DNA from 2 places in the Rhizobium sp. 1399 genome. Region 2 is predicted to be linked to the other one. Evidence: predicted binding sites of a transcription regulator. Region 2 holds the regulator's gene; the other holds the start of a gene.
The links. Region 2 encodes PhoB, which activates phosphate uptake and scavenging genes when phosphate is short. Its sites were predicted from a motif close to TGTCATNNANCTGTCAT; they were not measured.
Positions count from the first base shown of each region.

Region 1: the regulator PhoB is predicted to act here: its motif matches at 1,956-1,972, upstream of J2X71_RS28810 (UDP-2,3-diacylglucosamine diphosphatase).

Region 1 is NZ_JAVDSU010000012.1:10,964-18,460, forward strand. Features, by position in the region: gene J2X71_RS28805 (MFS transporter) at 1-882, opposite strand, end outside; gene J2X71_RS28810 (UDP-2,3-diacylglucosamine diphosphatase) at 1,077-1,889, opposite strand; gene J2X71_RS28815 (NADP-dependent malic enzyme) at 2,137-4,449, shown strand; gene J2X71_RS28820 (ribonuclease H) at 4,498-5,031, opposite strand; gene J2X71_RS28825 (DUF2865 domain-containing protein) at 5,229-6,311, shown strand; gene J2X71_RS28830 (LysR family transcriptional regulator) at 6,341-7,195, opposite strand; gene J2X71_RS28835 (MFS transporter) at 7,330-7,497, shown strand, end outside.
Region 2 is NZ_JAVDSU010000001.1:701,513-709,009, forward strand. Features, by position in the region: gene J2X71_RS03670 (GcrA family cell cycle regulator) at 203-733, shown strand; gene J2X71_RS03675 (pyrroline-5-carboxylate reductase) at 1,031-1,819, shown strand; gene phoB (phosphate regulon transcriptional regulator PhoB) at 1,950-2,633, opposite strand; gene phoU (phosphate signaling complex protein PhoU) at 2,765-3,478, opposite strand; gene pstB (phosphate ABC transporter ATP-binding protein PstB) at 3,523-4,338, opposite strand; gene pstA (phosphate ABC transporter permease PstA) at 4,353-5,675, opposite strand; gene pstC (phosphate ABC transporter permease subunit PstC) at 5,672-7,153, opposite strand; gene J2X71_RS03705 (substrate-binding domain-containing protein) at 7,321-7,497, opposite strand, start outside.

The DNA of each region.
Region 1 (7,497 bases), on a different contig from region 2:
CCAGCGGCAGATGCTGACGGCACAGCCGAAGCGGATCAGCGTCCAGGCATTGAAGCGGCGGTTGAGGCGCCGCGACAGGAAGAACACCGTGACCTCAGAGGCCACACCGGCACTCCAGAGCATGCCGACTTCGGTGCCCGAAAAGCCGAGTTGATGCCAGTAGATCGAGGAAAAGGCGTTGAGGAGCGCATGACTTGACTGCTGGATCGAAACGCCGAGCAGCAAAAGCAGCAGATGCGGCTCGCGCAGCCCGCTGCCTGTGGTCGCCGGAAGATTGATCGGCTGGCCGCGCCGCCGTGTCGGCCCGATACGGGGACAGAAGACCGCCATCGTAATCGTCAGCACGAAGCCGAAGATCATCACGGGCAGCACCATGCCGCCACCCCAACGCCCGACCAGTTCGCCGCCGGTGAGCGTCGAAATAATGAAAGCGATCGAGCCCCAGACGCGCATGGAGCCGTAATCGAGCCCCCAGCGGCGCACACCCGAAATCACGATCGATTCGACGACAGGCACATAAGGGGCAAAGGTCGCGCCCTGGAGCGCAAAGACGATCAGCACCGGCCAGAAATTGCTCGTCCAGTAGAGCGCGATGGCCGTCAGCAGCGAGAGGATGCCCGACCATAGGAGCACATGCGCCCGCTCCTGCATGCGGTCGGCAAAGACCGCGACGATCGGCGCCACGAGAACGCGCACCACCATCGGCACGGCGAGGATCGTGCCGATCTGATGATCGTTGAACTGGTGAGTCGCAAGCCAGACGGGGAAGAAGGGCAGGACGATACCGTTGACCAGCAGCGGCGCGCTGTAACAAAGCGCGCTGAGCAGCCGGAAACGCGGCGGCGCTCCCTCACCCGTCGAGGGATTTTGTGCGGGAATCATAGTGGACCTGAAGGAAACTGTGCGTTGCCTAACACATCCCATCAAACACGACTATGGCGAGAAATAGCCCGATCGAAACGATACGGATATAAATCGAAACGATTTAAAAAAATAAATAGGGCCTGTCACCAGACGGCAACGGCTAAATTCATGATGCATCGGCGGAGACCGCCGATGCGGTACGCACACATTATTCAGGCAGCCTGCGGGGCAAGATCGCCCTCTTCCAGCAATTCGACCGATGTCAGTGCCGGCACGTTGCTGGTGAGCGCACGCCAGGTGATGAGTTCGAACCTGCCGTCTTCATGCTCGACGATCGCCGTGCAGCTTTCGACCCAGTCGCCGGTATTGATGTAGCGGATGCCGTCCATATCCTCGATCACGGCGTGATGGATATGGCCACAGATGACGCCGTCGGCGCCGCTCTTGCGGGCTTCCTCGGCAACCACCCGCTGGAACTCGCCGATGAAATTGACGGCGTGTTTTACCTGCAGCTTGGCCCAGGCCGAGAAGGACCAGTAGGGCATGCCAAGGCGGCGGCGGACCGCTGCGAGCACGATGTTGATGCGGATCGCCGTGTCGTAGGCCCAGTCGCCGAGATAGGCGAGCAGACGAGCGTTGCGCACGACGACGTCAAATTCGTCGCCATGCAGGATCAGGTACTTCTTACCGTCGGCGCCGTCATGGATGATGCGCTCGACGACCTCGATGCCGCCGAAATGCATGCCCGGAAAGGCGCGCAGGAATTCGTCGTGATTGCCGGGAATATAGACGACGCGCGTACCCTTGCGCGCCTTGCGCAAAAGCTTCTGGACCACGTCGTTGCAGACTTGCGGCCAGTACCAGCTGCGCTTCAGGCGCCAGCCATCGACGATATCTCCGACGAGGTAGATCGTGTCTGCCTCGTGGTATTTCAGGAAATCCAGCAGGAAATCCGCCTTGGCGGCTTTCGAGCCGAGATGCACATCGGAAATGAAGAGGGTGCGGAAGCGCCGAGGTTCCATCATGTCTGTCACAAGCCTTTCCGCTCGTGTCCCATCGTTCTTCGTCTGGTCTTCCAAAATCAGACTCGTGTATCAGGAAGATGACAAACCGCAGGAAAGGCCGGCAAGCCTTTCAATCCACCGGCCAATGTCAGCTCCCCGTTACCATCAGGTCAAAAAGTTCAGCTGCGGCTATTTCCGTACTGTTCCGACCGGTCGATTGATGTATGGAGGAGTCTTCAAAAGACTTCGAACAACGCTGGAGGCGGCGATGGATCACCAGGAAAAATCCAAATCGGAAAAGAATTTGACGGGCGGTAGCCTCGACGAGCAGGCGCTTTTCTTCCACCGCTATCCACGCCCCGGCAAGCTGGAAATCCAGGCGACCAAGCCGCTCGGCAACCAGCGCGATCTGGCGCTCGCCTATTCTCCGGGTGTCGCCGCTCCCTGCCTCGCTATCCGTGACAATCCGGAGCAGGCCGCCGACTATACGTCCCGCGCCAATCTCGTTGCCGTCATTTCCAACGGCACCGCCGTGCTCGGCCTTGGCAACATCGGCCCGCTCGCCTCCAAGCCGGTCATGGAAGGCAAGGCTGTCCTCTTCAAGAAATTTGCCGGCATCGACGTCTTCGATATCGAAGTGGATGCGCCAGATGTCGATCAGATGGTCGCTACCGTCGCTTCGCTCGAGCCGACCTTTGGCGGCATCAACCTTGAAGACATCAAGGCCCCGGAATGCTTCCGCATCGAGAAGCAGCTGCGCGAAAAGATGAAGATCCCGGTCTTCCACGATGACCAGCACGGCACCGCAATCATCGTCGCCGCCGCCATCCTCAACGGCCTGGAACTCGCCGGCAAGAAGATCGAAGAGGTCAAGATCGTTGCGTCAGGCGCCGGTGCGGCAGCGCTTGCCTGTCTCAACCTGCTGGTGACGCTCGGCGCGAAGCGCGAAAACATCTGGGTCCACGATCTCGAAGGCCTCGTCTATGAAGGCCGCGTCGAGCTGATGGACGAGTGGAAGGCGATCTACGCCCAGAAGAGCGACACGCGCACGCTTGCCGAAAATATCGGCGGCGCCGACGTCTTCCTCGGCCTGTCCGCTGCCGGCGTCCTGAAGCCGGAGCTGCTGGCGCAGATGGCCGACAAGCCGCTGATCATGGCGCTTGCCAACCCGACGCCGGAAATCATGCCTGATCTCGCCCGCGCAGCGCGTCCGGACGCGATGATCTGTACCGGCCGCTCCGACTTCCCGAACCAGGTCAACAACGTCCTCTGCTTCCCCTATATTTTCAGGGGTGCGCTGGACTGTGGCGCCGAGACGATCAACGAGGAAATGAAGATGGCGGCCGTGCGCGCCATCGCGGCCCTCGCCCGCGAGGAGCCGTCGGACGTTGCTGCCCGCGCCTATTCCGGTGAAACCCCGGTCTTCGGCCCCGACTATCTCATCCCCTCGCCCTTCGACCCGCGCCTCATCCTGCGCATCGCGCCTGCCGTCGCAAAGGCTGCTGCCGAAAGCGGCGTCGCCCGCCGGCCGATCACCGATTTCGATGTCTATCTCGACCATCTGAACCGCTTCGTCTTCCGCTCCGGCTTCATCATGAAGCCGATCTTCACGGCGGCAAAGACGGCTGAGCGCAAGCGCGTCGTCTTCTCGGAAGGTGAAGACGAGCGCGTGCTGCGCGCCGCTCAGGTTCTGATCGAAGAAGGCATTGCCGAGCCGATCATCATCGGCCGCCCGCAGGTCATCGAAACACGCCTGAAGCGCTACGGTCTGCGCATCCGCCCTCTGTCGGATTTCGAGGTCATCAACCCCGAGGACGATCCGCGCTTCCGCGAATATGTCGATCTCTATCTGCAGCTGGTCGGACGTAGCGGCGTCATACCGGAGGCAGCGCGCACCATCGTTCGTACCAACACGACAGTCATCGGTGCGCTGGCGCTGAAGCGTGGTGAAGCCGATGCCCTGATCTGCGGCCTCGAAGGGCGTTACGAGAAGCATCTGCGCGACGTGCGTCAGATCATCGGCAAGCGTCCGAACGTGCGCGATTTCTCTGCGCTCAGCCTGTTGATTTCGCAGCGCGGCGCGACCTTCTTCACCGACACCTATGTGACCTTCAATCCGACGGCCGAGGAAATCGCCGAGGCGACAGTGCTGGCAGCCGAGGAAATCAAGCGCTTCGGCATCACCCCGCGCGCCGCCCTCGTCTCGCATTCGAACTTCGGTTCGCGCGAATCCGAAAGCGCCACCAAGATGCGCAATGCGCTGCAGCTGGTGCGTGAAGCGGCTCCCGATCTCGAAGTCGACGGCGAAATGCACGGCGAAAGCGCGATCTCTGAGGAGCTGCGCCGCCGCGTCATGCCGCACACGACGCTGCATGACGAAGCCAACCTGCTGGTCTTCCCGAACCTCGATGCGGCCAACATCACGCTCGGTGTCGTCAAGTCAATGACCGACGGCCTGCATGTCGGCCCGATCCTGCTCGGTACCGCAATGCCGGCCCATATCCTGGCGCCGTCGGTTACGTCTCGCGGTGTGGTCAACATGGCAGCACTTGCTGTTGTCGAGGCATCGCAGCCGGCGTAAGCCGCGCTGCGGCCGTCTGCGAAGCGACGGCCGTTGGCTTCCGGCATATCAGGCACGCCGTATGGATCGGCGTCCCTGATCCGACAGCTCGTCGGCGCGTTCGTTACCTTCAATGCCGGAATGGCCCTTGCACCAGGCAATCGCTATCAATGGATTCTGGGATAGCGCGATATCGACGGCTTTCCAGAGTTCCGCATCCGAGATCGCCCGGTTTCTGGCCTTGCCACCTGGGTTGCTTTTCTTCCAGCCATTGTTCCTCCAGATAGGACGCCAGCTGTTGCAGCCGTCTACGGCGTAGACGGAATCGGACCAGATGACCGCTGCCACGCCCTCTGCTGTGCGGCTGATCCAGATTGCCGCCTCAAGCACTGCAGTCAGTTCCATCGCATTGTTGGCGGAATCTTCTACGCCGCCGAAACCGGACGCGATTTCCACGCCATCGCGGTAGGCGACGAAGGCCCACCCGCCCTGCCGCGTACCGGGCTCATAACAACCGTCCACGAAAACGTGAAGGCCGTGTCGGGGTTCCGGTTTTACCGGTGTCGTTGAGAGAGAACGAATCTCGTCGGAAATTCCTGTCATATCAGCCGTTTAGATATCAGCGGGCTCCCGCGTAGCTGCGGGAGAGATGGGAGTGGAAGCATAGGGCTTGCTGGATAAGATCGCAAAAATGCGCTAGGAATTACTTCGAGCTTATTAAGGGAAATACGTTAAGACAAAGCGCGGTCGGTTGAAGCCGCAATTGACCGATAGATACTTTCTCATTCCGGGACGACGTCGTGAAGCGCCGAAACCTGTCTCTCCTCTTCTTTCTGGCATTTGCGGTTCCGGCAGCCGCTGAGACCAATGCGATCTGCGAGGATCTGCGCGGGCGTCTTGCCGATCTGCCGCAATCGATCGGCACGAATGGTGCCGAGATGCGCCAATATGCGGGCGCGCTTGCCGAACAGAACCTGGAATTGCGCAAGGTGCGCGGCGATCTGCGCCGCTACGGCTGCACGTCGGGCAGCATGGTCGTCGTCGGCGGCGAAAATGCCGGCTTCTGTGAGGAGCTTGAGCAGTCCGAAGCCAAGATGGTGGACAATATCCGCTACCTGCAGGATCGCCGCAACGAGTTGCGCCAGGGTGGCGCCGATCCGGCCCGCGAGGGGCTGATGGCGGCACTCGAAGACAATGGCTGCAACAGCGACAGCTTTAGCGAACCTGCGCAGGGTGATGCCTATGCTCCGGCTCCTTCCATCGAGGAGCAGGCCATGCGCGGCGACACCTTCATTCCGCTTGGCGGCGGCGAGCGTTACGGCCTGCCGCGGGCGGAAATGCTCTCGCCCGTCAGCACCATCTGCGTACGCACCTGCGACGGTGGCTTCTTCCCGATCAGCAATAATGCAACCTCGGTCGATTTCGGCCGCGATGCCGCGACCTGCGCCAAGATGTGCCCTGGTGTGGAGACGGAGCTCTATTACCGCGACATCTCCAGCGCCGAAGCCTCGAACATGATCTCGACGGCAACGGGCGCCCCCTATGGCGCGATGAAGAATGCCTTCGCCTACAAGACCCGCGCACCCGGCGAAAAATCCGCCTGCTCCTGCAATCTGACCGCCTATTACGAGGAAATGCGCAAGAGCCAGGCAGCCTATGCGCCGGCGCCTGAGCCGAAGGGTTCGATCACCACGATCCATATGGAAGCACCGAAGGCTGCGAGCGCCCCGCCCGCCCCGCAGGCGCAGGTGCCGGATCGTCCCTACGACCCCGCCAGCAACAAGGTGCGCCAGGTTGGCCCGCAATTCCTGGCCGGCGATCAGGGCAAGATCGATCTCACCAATCCGGCGACATCAGGCCCGCAGCCCCAACAACAGCAATAACCACGATATCGGCAATCAAAATCGCATCTTCAGTTTGACGAGCGGTGCTCCCGGAAGGCTGCCGCCAGTGTGCGCAGCGCCGCACGCGACTTGGCATCCGTCAGTGTCGAATGCAGCACGACCTCGGAGGATGGCAGCGCCGGCAGGCCGAAGCGCTCGCTGACCTCGATCGTGCCGACAGGCGCCAGACGATGGGAGAAGGTCGAGACGGCAAGCCCGGCTGAAACGGCTGCTGTCACAGCCGAAGAGCCTCCGCCGAGGAAGACTTCCGCCCAGGGAATGCCCGCCGCATCGAGCGCTCGGGTGCAGACATCCCGCACCTTGCAGTTGGGCGACAGTGCTGCAAGACGCAGCGGTTCGCCGTGGCGATATTCGAATTGCGGCGTTGCAAACCAGCCGAAATGCTCTGGTGCCAGAACCTCGCCATCGCGCCGGTCCTCATCCCGACGGACGATCGCCGCATCCAGGTCGCCGCGATCGAAGGCGGCGAGCAACTCGCAGGAATTGTCGAGCCGCACCTCGATCGTCAACCCCGGGTCATGGGCATTGAGGCGCGCAAGCAGCGTCGGTACTTCCGGTCCGGCGACATGGGCCGCAATGCCCAGCCTGAAATGACGGCGCGACGAGGAAAGTGCCGCGATCGCCCGGTCATGGGCAGCGAGGAATTCCCGTGCGGCATCAAGAAATACCGCCCCCTGTGCCGAAAGCCGCACCAGCCGCGGCGTGCGTTCGATCAGCCGATGGCCGAGCCGCTCCTCCAGCCGTTTGAGCTTGACGCTGATCGCCCCTTGCGTGCTGCCGAGCTCATTGGCGGCGCGGGTGAAGCTCTTGTTCTCGGCGATCGTCACGAAAGCCTGAACGGAATCGACATCGAGCATGGTCATTGGATCTATCCGAAATTGTTGTGTCTGAAATACTCAATCATCCAATTCTGTAATGATCAAGCTCTGCTTATGCTGACGCAAATGGACGACAACGGATGTCACCCTTGCAAGTCTCAACGTCGAAAGGCCAAAGCATGACCCCTGCCTCCCCTCCATCCTCACGTATCAGAGGCATCGTCGCCCTGATGGCGGCCTGCCTCTCCTCACTGATGTTCGGCCTTGAAATATCGAGCGTACCGGCAATCCTGCCGACGCTGGAAAAGGTGCTGCATGCCGATTTCAGCGCGCTGCAATGGATCATG
Region 2 (7,497 bases):
GGGGAAAACCCTGAATTCGGATTCATCGGATTCACGCGACTCTTGTCACAGAGTCAGGCTCACACTAGGTTAAAGTTCAATTACTAGACTGCATGCGGCGGAACTAGTCACCAAAATTGATCAGGCGTTTCTTGCTTCGGAGACTTCCGAGGCAACGGTGAGGGATTCTGCCATCACCAACGCGAAAGGTGGAGACAGGGCAATGAACTGGACAGACGAGCGTGTCGAGAAGCTCAAGAAGCTTTGGTCGGAAGGGCTGAGCGCCAGCCAGATCGCTGCGCAGCTTGGCGGAGTGAGTAGAAACGCTGTTATCGGCAAAGTTCACCGGCTCAGTCTTCCCGGCCGCGCCAAGGCCGGCGGCACGGCGACCGCTGCGCGCGCACCGAAGCGCAATACGTCGGCTCCGCGCGCCCCGAACTATGCGTCTCGCATCACCACCCGCACCGTTACCCGCCAGCAGGGCGCAACGATGCTGAAGGAAGAGATCGAGATCGAAACGGTCGAGGAAATGGAATATGTGCCGGCCAAAAACGTGGTCGTGCCGATTTCGCGTCGTCTCGGCCTGACGGAACTGACGGAGCGCACCTGCAAGTGGCCGGTCGGCGATCCTCTGAAGGACGACTTCTACTTCTGCGGCTGCGACTCCCCGGATTCCTCGCCCTATTGCAACTATCACCAGCGCCTCGCCTACCAGCCGGTCAGCGAACGCCGAAAGGCTGTCCGGGTCGCCTGACCAGCGCCTTCTCAACAGATGCAGCATCCGCCGCCCCTCTTCGCTGACGCGCAGAGGGGCGTATTTTTTAGTCGGCACAGGAGGGCTGGAAAACGGCTCCTGACCACGATCTGCCGGGGGCCGATCTCTGCCTGCCGTTCACCATGCCTGACGATGCGAACTTGGCCCAACGCCGCCGATGCGTTTCAGCCCTAGACCGGTATGGAACGGTGGTGATGGCGCTGTAACGCGATTTTCTGATACAGATGCGGTATTCTCGTGGAGTAGCACGGCGCAAACAGTCGGTCAGGGGTGCCAATGGAGATCGATCCAAAGCGGATGGCAATGGGGTTCGTCGGGACGGGCACGATTACCGAGGCCGTCGTCACCGGATTGGGCAAGACAGCGTTTCGCGACACACCGGTAGTGCTGTCACCGCGCAGCGCAAGCGTCGCCGCCCGCCTTGCGGCGGCAAACCGGAATGTGTCGATCGCTTTGGGGAACCAGGATGTTCTCGACCGATCCGATCTCGTATTTGTGGCAGTGAGGCCGCAAATTGCCGAGGAGGTCATCCGCTCGCTCCGATTTCGGCCGGGCCACCATGTCATCAGCTTCGTCGCGGCCACGCCAATGGATCAACTGCTGGCGTGGATCGATCAGCCAGTTCGCCTGAGCCTGGCAATTCCACTTCCGTTCATCGCAGATCTTCAGGGCGCGACTGCGATCTACCCGCCCGACGAGGTTTCCCACGCCCTCTTTTCGGCGCTCGGAACGGCGATCCAGGTTGAAAACAGACCTGAGTTCGAACTTCTCGCGGTGGCGAGCTGCCTGATGGCCACCTATTTCGGCATCCTGGACGCGACGTCGACCTGGCTGCAGAGCCAAGGGCTTTCGAGAACGGCTGGCGACGCCTACCTCCGTCAATTGTTTTCCGGCCTCGCCCATGCTGCCCGTTCAAAACCTGTCGCGAGTTTTGATGAACTCATCGGCGAGCATTCGACCAAGGGCGGATTGAATGAACAGGTGCTCGAAAACTTTCGCGAGTTCGGCGGCACTGCGGCTCTGCAAAAGGCTCTTGATCGAGTTCTCGCACGCATTCGTCTGTAGAAAGCAGATTCTCTCGAGGTTCGCTTTCGGCGCCTGGTGTCGGCTTTCATAAGAAGCTAGGGGTGCCAGATAGACAAACGGGCCGCCCGGCAAAACCGAGCGACCCGTTCGTGACCTCCGATCACTCGGATCAGGCTTCCATGGAATATCCCGCGCCGCGGACGGTGCGGATGACATCCTGCATGTTGGAGAAGTTCAGCGCCTTACGCAGGCGTCCGACATGGACGTCGACGGTACGTTCGTCCACGTAGATATCGTGGCCCCAGACGCCATCCAGAAGCTGCGAGCGGGAGAAGACCCTGCCCGGCGACGACATCAGGAATTCGAGCAGGCGGAATTCGGTCGGGCCGAGACGGACTTCGCGGCTCTTGCGATGAACGCGATGGGTTTCGCGATCGAGCTCGATATCACCACACTTCAGAACGGTGGAGAGAACCTCCGGACGGGCGCGTCGCAGCATCGCCTTGACGCGGGCAACAAGTTCCGGCGTGGAGAAGGGCTTGACGACATAGTCGTCCGCGCCGGTCGAGAGACCGCGAACGCGTTCGCTCTCTTCGCCGCGTGCCGTCAGCATGATGATCGGCAGGCGCTCGGTCTCCGGCCGCATGCGCAGCCGGCGGCAGAGCTCGATGCCGGAAACGCCCGGCAGCATCCAGTCAAGGATGAGCAGGTCCGGCGTGCGCTCCTGAAGCCGGATTTCGGCCTCGTCGCCACGGAGGATCGTATCCACCTCGAAACCTTCAGCCTCGAGGTTGTAGCGGAGAAGCACACTCAGCGCCTCTTCATCTTCAACAACTGCAACTCTTGGGATCATGCGTGTCAGTCTCCTAATGCATGATCCTTAAACCGGGGGTGATTTAAGCAACGGACCATGCAGAAACTTGGAATTGGCTGCGACCTTTGCGCGCCCCAGCGCAGGGCGCGCACGCAATTGGCAGGTCCGGATTACTCCGTCACCGCACCGACGGTATTGGAGCTGTCGTCCTTCGGACGCTCACCCTCCGGCTGGGCGCCGGTTGCCATGTAATAGATCGTCTCGGCGATGTTGGTCGCATGGTCGCCGATGCGCTCGATGTTCTTGGCGCAGAAGAGAAGATGCGTGCAGCTCGTGATGTTGCGCGGATCTTCCATCATGTAGGTGAGGAGTTCGCGGAACAGCGAGGTGTACATCGCGTCGATCTCATCGTCGCGCTCGCGGATGGACTTGGCCTTGTCCGCAGAACGCGTCGTATAGACGTCGAGCACTTCCTTGAGCTGGACGAGCGCCAGTTCGGAGAGATGCTCGAGACCGCGGGCGAGCTTGCGCGGAACGCCGGTGCTTTGGACGGCGATGACGCGCTTTGCGGTGTTCTTGCCGAGGTCGCCGACACGCTCGAGGTCGGCGGCGATGCGGATCGAACCCATGATCTCGCGAAGGTCGGAGGCCATCGGCTGGCGACGGGCGATCGTGACGATCGCCTTGTCGTTGATTTCGCGTTCCGCGTGATCAAGGATCACGTCGTCGGAAATGACCTTCTGGGCGAGCGCAGTGTCGCCGTTGACCAGCGCACGGACGGCCTCGCCGACCATCTGTTCGGCAAGACCACCCATCTCGGAAATGCGCCGGGACAGGAATTTCAGATCGTCATCGTAAGCGGAAAAAATATGTGTCGATGCCATGGGGCTTTGTCCTCGAAAATCGGGAAGGCTTCACATCGCCAAAATCAGCCGAACCGGCCCATGATATAGTCCTGGGTGCGCGGATCGTCGGGATTGGTGAACATCTTGTCGGTGTCATTTTCCTCGACCAGGTTGCCGAGGTGGAACATTGCGGTACGCTGTGATACGCGCGCGGCCTGCTGCATGGAATGCGTCACGATGACGATGGTGTAGTTTTCGCGCAGCTCATGGATCAGCTCTTCGACCTTTGCAGTCGCGATCGGGTCGAGTGCCGAGCAGGGCTCGTCCATCAGGATGACTTCCGGGCTGACGGCAACGGCGCGTGCGATGCACAGACGCTGCTGCTGACCACCGGACAGGCCGGTGCCGGATTCATGCACGCGATCCTTGACCTCGTTCCAGAGGCCGGCGCGCTGCAGGCTCGTCTCGACGATCTGGTCCAGGTCGGCCTTGGACTTGGCAAGGCCATGGATGCGCGGTCCGTAAGAAACGTTTTCATAGATCGTTTTCGGGAACGGATTCGGCTTCTGGAACACCATGCCGACGCGGGCACGAAGTTCGACGACGTCGATGTCGGGATCGTAGATATCGTCGCTGTCGAGCGTGATCTTGCCGGTGACGCGGCAGCCATCGATCGTGTCGTTCATGCGGTTCAACGACCGCAGGAAGGTGGACTTGCCGCAGCCCGACGGGCCGATCAGGGCGGTCACGGTGTTTTCGCGGACGTTCAGATTGACATCGAAAAGCGCGCGCTTCTCGCCGTAATAAACGGAGACATCCTGACCGATCATCTTATACGGGACGTTGCTCATTTTCTGGTCCAGCGCCTTCTCGACTGCGGCTTCCGTCAACATGTTCATGATCTTTACTCCGTTTACCAGCGGCGCTCAAAGCGACGACGCAAGAGGATAGCTCCGATGTTCATGACGATCAGGAACAGGAGCAGGACGATGATGGCACCCGAGGTTCTTTCCACGAATGCGCGCTCGGCTTCGTTGGCCCACATGTAGACCTGGACCGGAAGTGCCGTGGAGGGATCGAGCGGAGTGGCCGGCGCCTGGGCGACGAAGGCGACCATGCCGATGAGCAGCAGCGGCGCGGTTTCGCCGAGTGCGTGGGCAAGGCCGATGATCGTGCCGGTCAGGATGCCGGGCATTGCAAGCGGCAGCACATGGTGGAACACCATCTGCATCTTCGAGGCGCCGAGGCCAAGGGCAGCCGCGCGGATCGACGGCGGCACGGCGCGCAGGGCCGCGCGTGTGGCGATGATGATCGTCGGCAGCGTCATGAGGGTCAGCACCAGGCCGCCGACCAGCGATGCCGAACGCGGCAGGCCGGCGAAGTTGATGAAGACCGACAGGCCGAGCAGACCGTAGACGATCGACGGAACGGCGGCGAGGTTGTTGATATTGACCTCGATCAGGTCCGTCAGCTTGTTCTTCGGCGCGAATTCCTCAAGGTAAATCGAGGCGGCGACGCCGATCGGCAGTGAAAGCACGAGAACGATCAGCATCAGGTAAAGCGAGCCGATGAGGGCGACGCCGAGACCTGCGGCTTCCGGACGGCTGGAATTGCCGTTGACGAAGAGGCCGGTGTTGAACGTCTTGTGGAGAGCACCGCTCGCCTTCAGCTCATTCATCCAGGCAACCTGCTTGTCGTTGACCTTGCGGTTCTTCTCATCGACCGAAAGATTGATCTGGCCTTTGTTGGCGCTGTCGATATTGGCATCTGCAAGCACTGTAACATTGACGGTCTTGCCAATGATCGACGGGTCGGCAACGACCATGTCGCGCAGCTGAATGGGCGCACCCTTGGACAGCATGCTGGACGCATCGCGCACGTCAGGACGGCTTGCGGCATTGATGCCGAGCTGCTTGACGATCGCGTCGCGCAGCAGAACCGGATAGTTGGCAGCGACCAGCACCGAAGGGTCGGTCGCACGCTTGTTGTCCGGGTCGATCGTCTTCTCGGAGAATTCGATCGGCAGGGTGATCGACGTCTGCAGGAAGGCCGTATAGCCGTTGCTGATGACCGTCCAAAGCAGAATGAAGAGGAAGACGAGGCCGAATGCTATGGCTGCGATGCCATAGGCCTGGAACCGGCGCTCGGCAGCGTAGCGACGCTTGATGCCGATATCGCGACGCGCGGGCGCCTTGGAAACGGTGACGCCGGCGACGGGGGAAACAATATTCGTCATTCGTACTGCTCCCGATATTTGCGCACGATGTAGAGCGCGTAGATGTTGAGGCAAAGCGTGATGCAGAACAGCGTGATGCCAAGTGCGAAGGCAACCAGCGTCTGCGGCGAGGTGAACTCAAGGTCGCCGGTCAGCTGGTTGACGATCTTGACGGTCACTGTCGTCATCGGCTCAAAGGGATTGATCTGGATACGGGCGGCGACACCGGCGGCCAGAACCACGATCATGGTTTCGCCGATGGCGCGCGAAGCGGTCATCAGCAGCGCGCCGACGATACCGGGAAGGGCTGCGGGCAAGACCACCTTTTTGATGGTTTCGGAGCGTGTAGCGCCGAGACCGAGCGAGCCGTCACGCAGTGCCCGCGGAACTGCGGTGATGATATCGTCCGACAGCGAGGAAACGTAAGGGATCAGCATGATGCCCATGACGATGCCTGCGGTGATGACGCTCTGTGCCTGGATGAAGTTCGTATAGCTGCCGCTCAAAAGACCGCTGATCTGCGCCGAGAAATCACGCAGGAACGGCCCGACGGTGACGAGTGCAAAGAAGCCATAGACGATCGTCGGAATGCCGGCGAGCACTTCGAGAAGCGGCTTGGCGATCGAGCGCACTCTCGAAGAAGCATACTCGGCCATGTAGATGGCGGCAAAGAGGCCGACCGGGACGGCGACCAGCATGGCGACCAGGCCGATATAGAGCGTGCCGAGCAGGAGTGGGATGAGCCCGAACTGGCCGAAGGAGGAGCTGCCCGCACCGGCAAAACGCGGATCCCAGACCGTTCCGAAGAAGAAGTCGACGAAGGGAACGGCTGCGAAGAAGCGGCTCGCTTCTGTCAGCATCGAGAGCACGATGCCGATCGTCGTCAGAATGGCGATGGAGGATGCAACCAGCAGCGCCCAGAGCATAACGCGCTCGACACGGTTGCGGGCACGGAAGCGCGGAGCAACGGAGCGCAGCGCATAGAAAGCACCTGCGACAGATATGAGCAGCACGATCGCCGTCATGATGACGCGGCTCGTCATGCTCTCCGAGTTCAGGGTCTTTGCGGCAGCGATCATGTAGGGCTGCGGCTCGCCGGCGAGCGGTACGCCCTTCTCGCTGAGCTTTGCCTGCAGACCCGCAGGATTGCTCGACAAGGAGGAAACCTCATCCGAGGTCAGCAGGTTCATGCCGCGGGCAACCGTGGCGACCATGCTGTAGGCGAGGTCCTGCTGGACGGCCGGTTGCGCCTTCACGTCATCAGGAAAGGCGCCGCGAACGGAGGAAGAGATGATGCCCGGGCTGATAGCCAGCCAGGCAAACAGAACGATCAGGGAAGGCAGAACAGCCCAGATCGCGGCATAGGAGCCATAATAGGCCGGCCGCGAATGCAGGGCAGAAGACCTGCCTCCGGAAAGCGCCATCGCGCGGCTGCGCGCAGCCATATAGGCAACGGCGCCGATCACTACCAGGCACAAGAGTATGATGGATGTGCTCATTCGTTACGTCCCCAGGCCCACAGCCCCCAAAGAGCCCGGCAGCTCCAGGAGCGTGCCATCGGCTTCAATATCATGGAGAAGAAGTTCATCCGCCCGGCACCCCAATGGAGCCGGGCGGATAAGGTGATGCCGGCGCGACGCCCCCGAGCGTCGCGCCGGCAAAGTCATTACATGGTCTTGCCAGCCTCTACGGCCTTACGGATCGCTTCGCGTTCTGCATCCGGAGCAGCAACGAGACCGTATTCGACGAGCGGGCTGTCAGGGCCGATCATCTGGTCGGATACGAAGAAGTTGACATATTCCTTCAGGCCCGGAACGGCGCCCAGATGTGCCTTCTTGACATA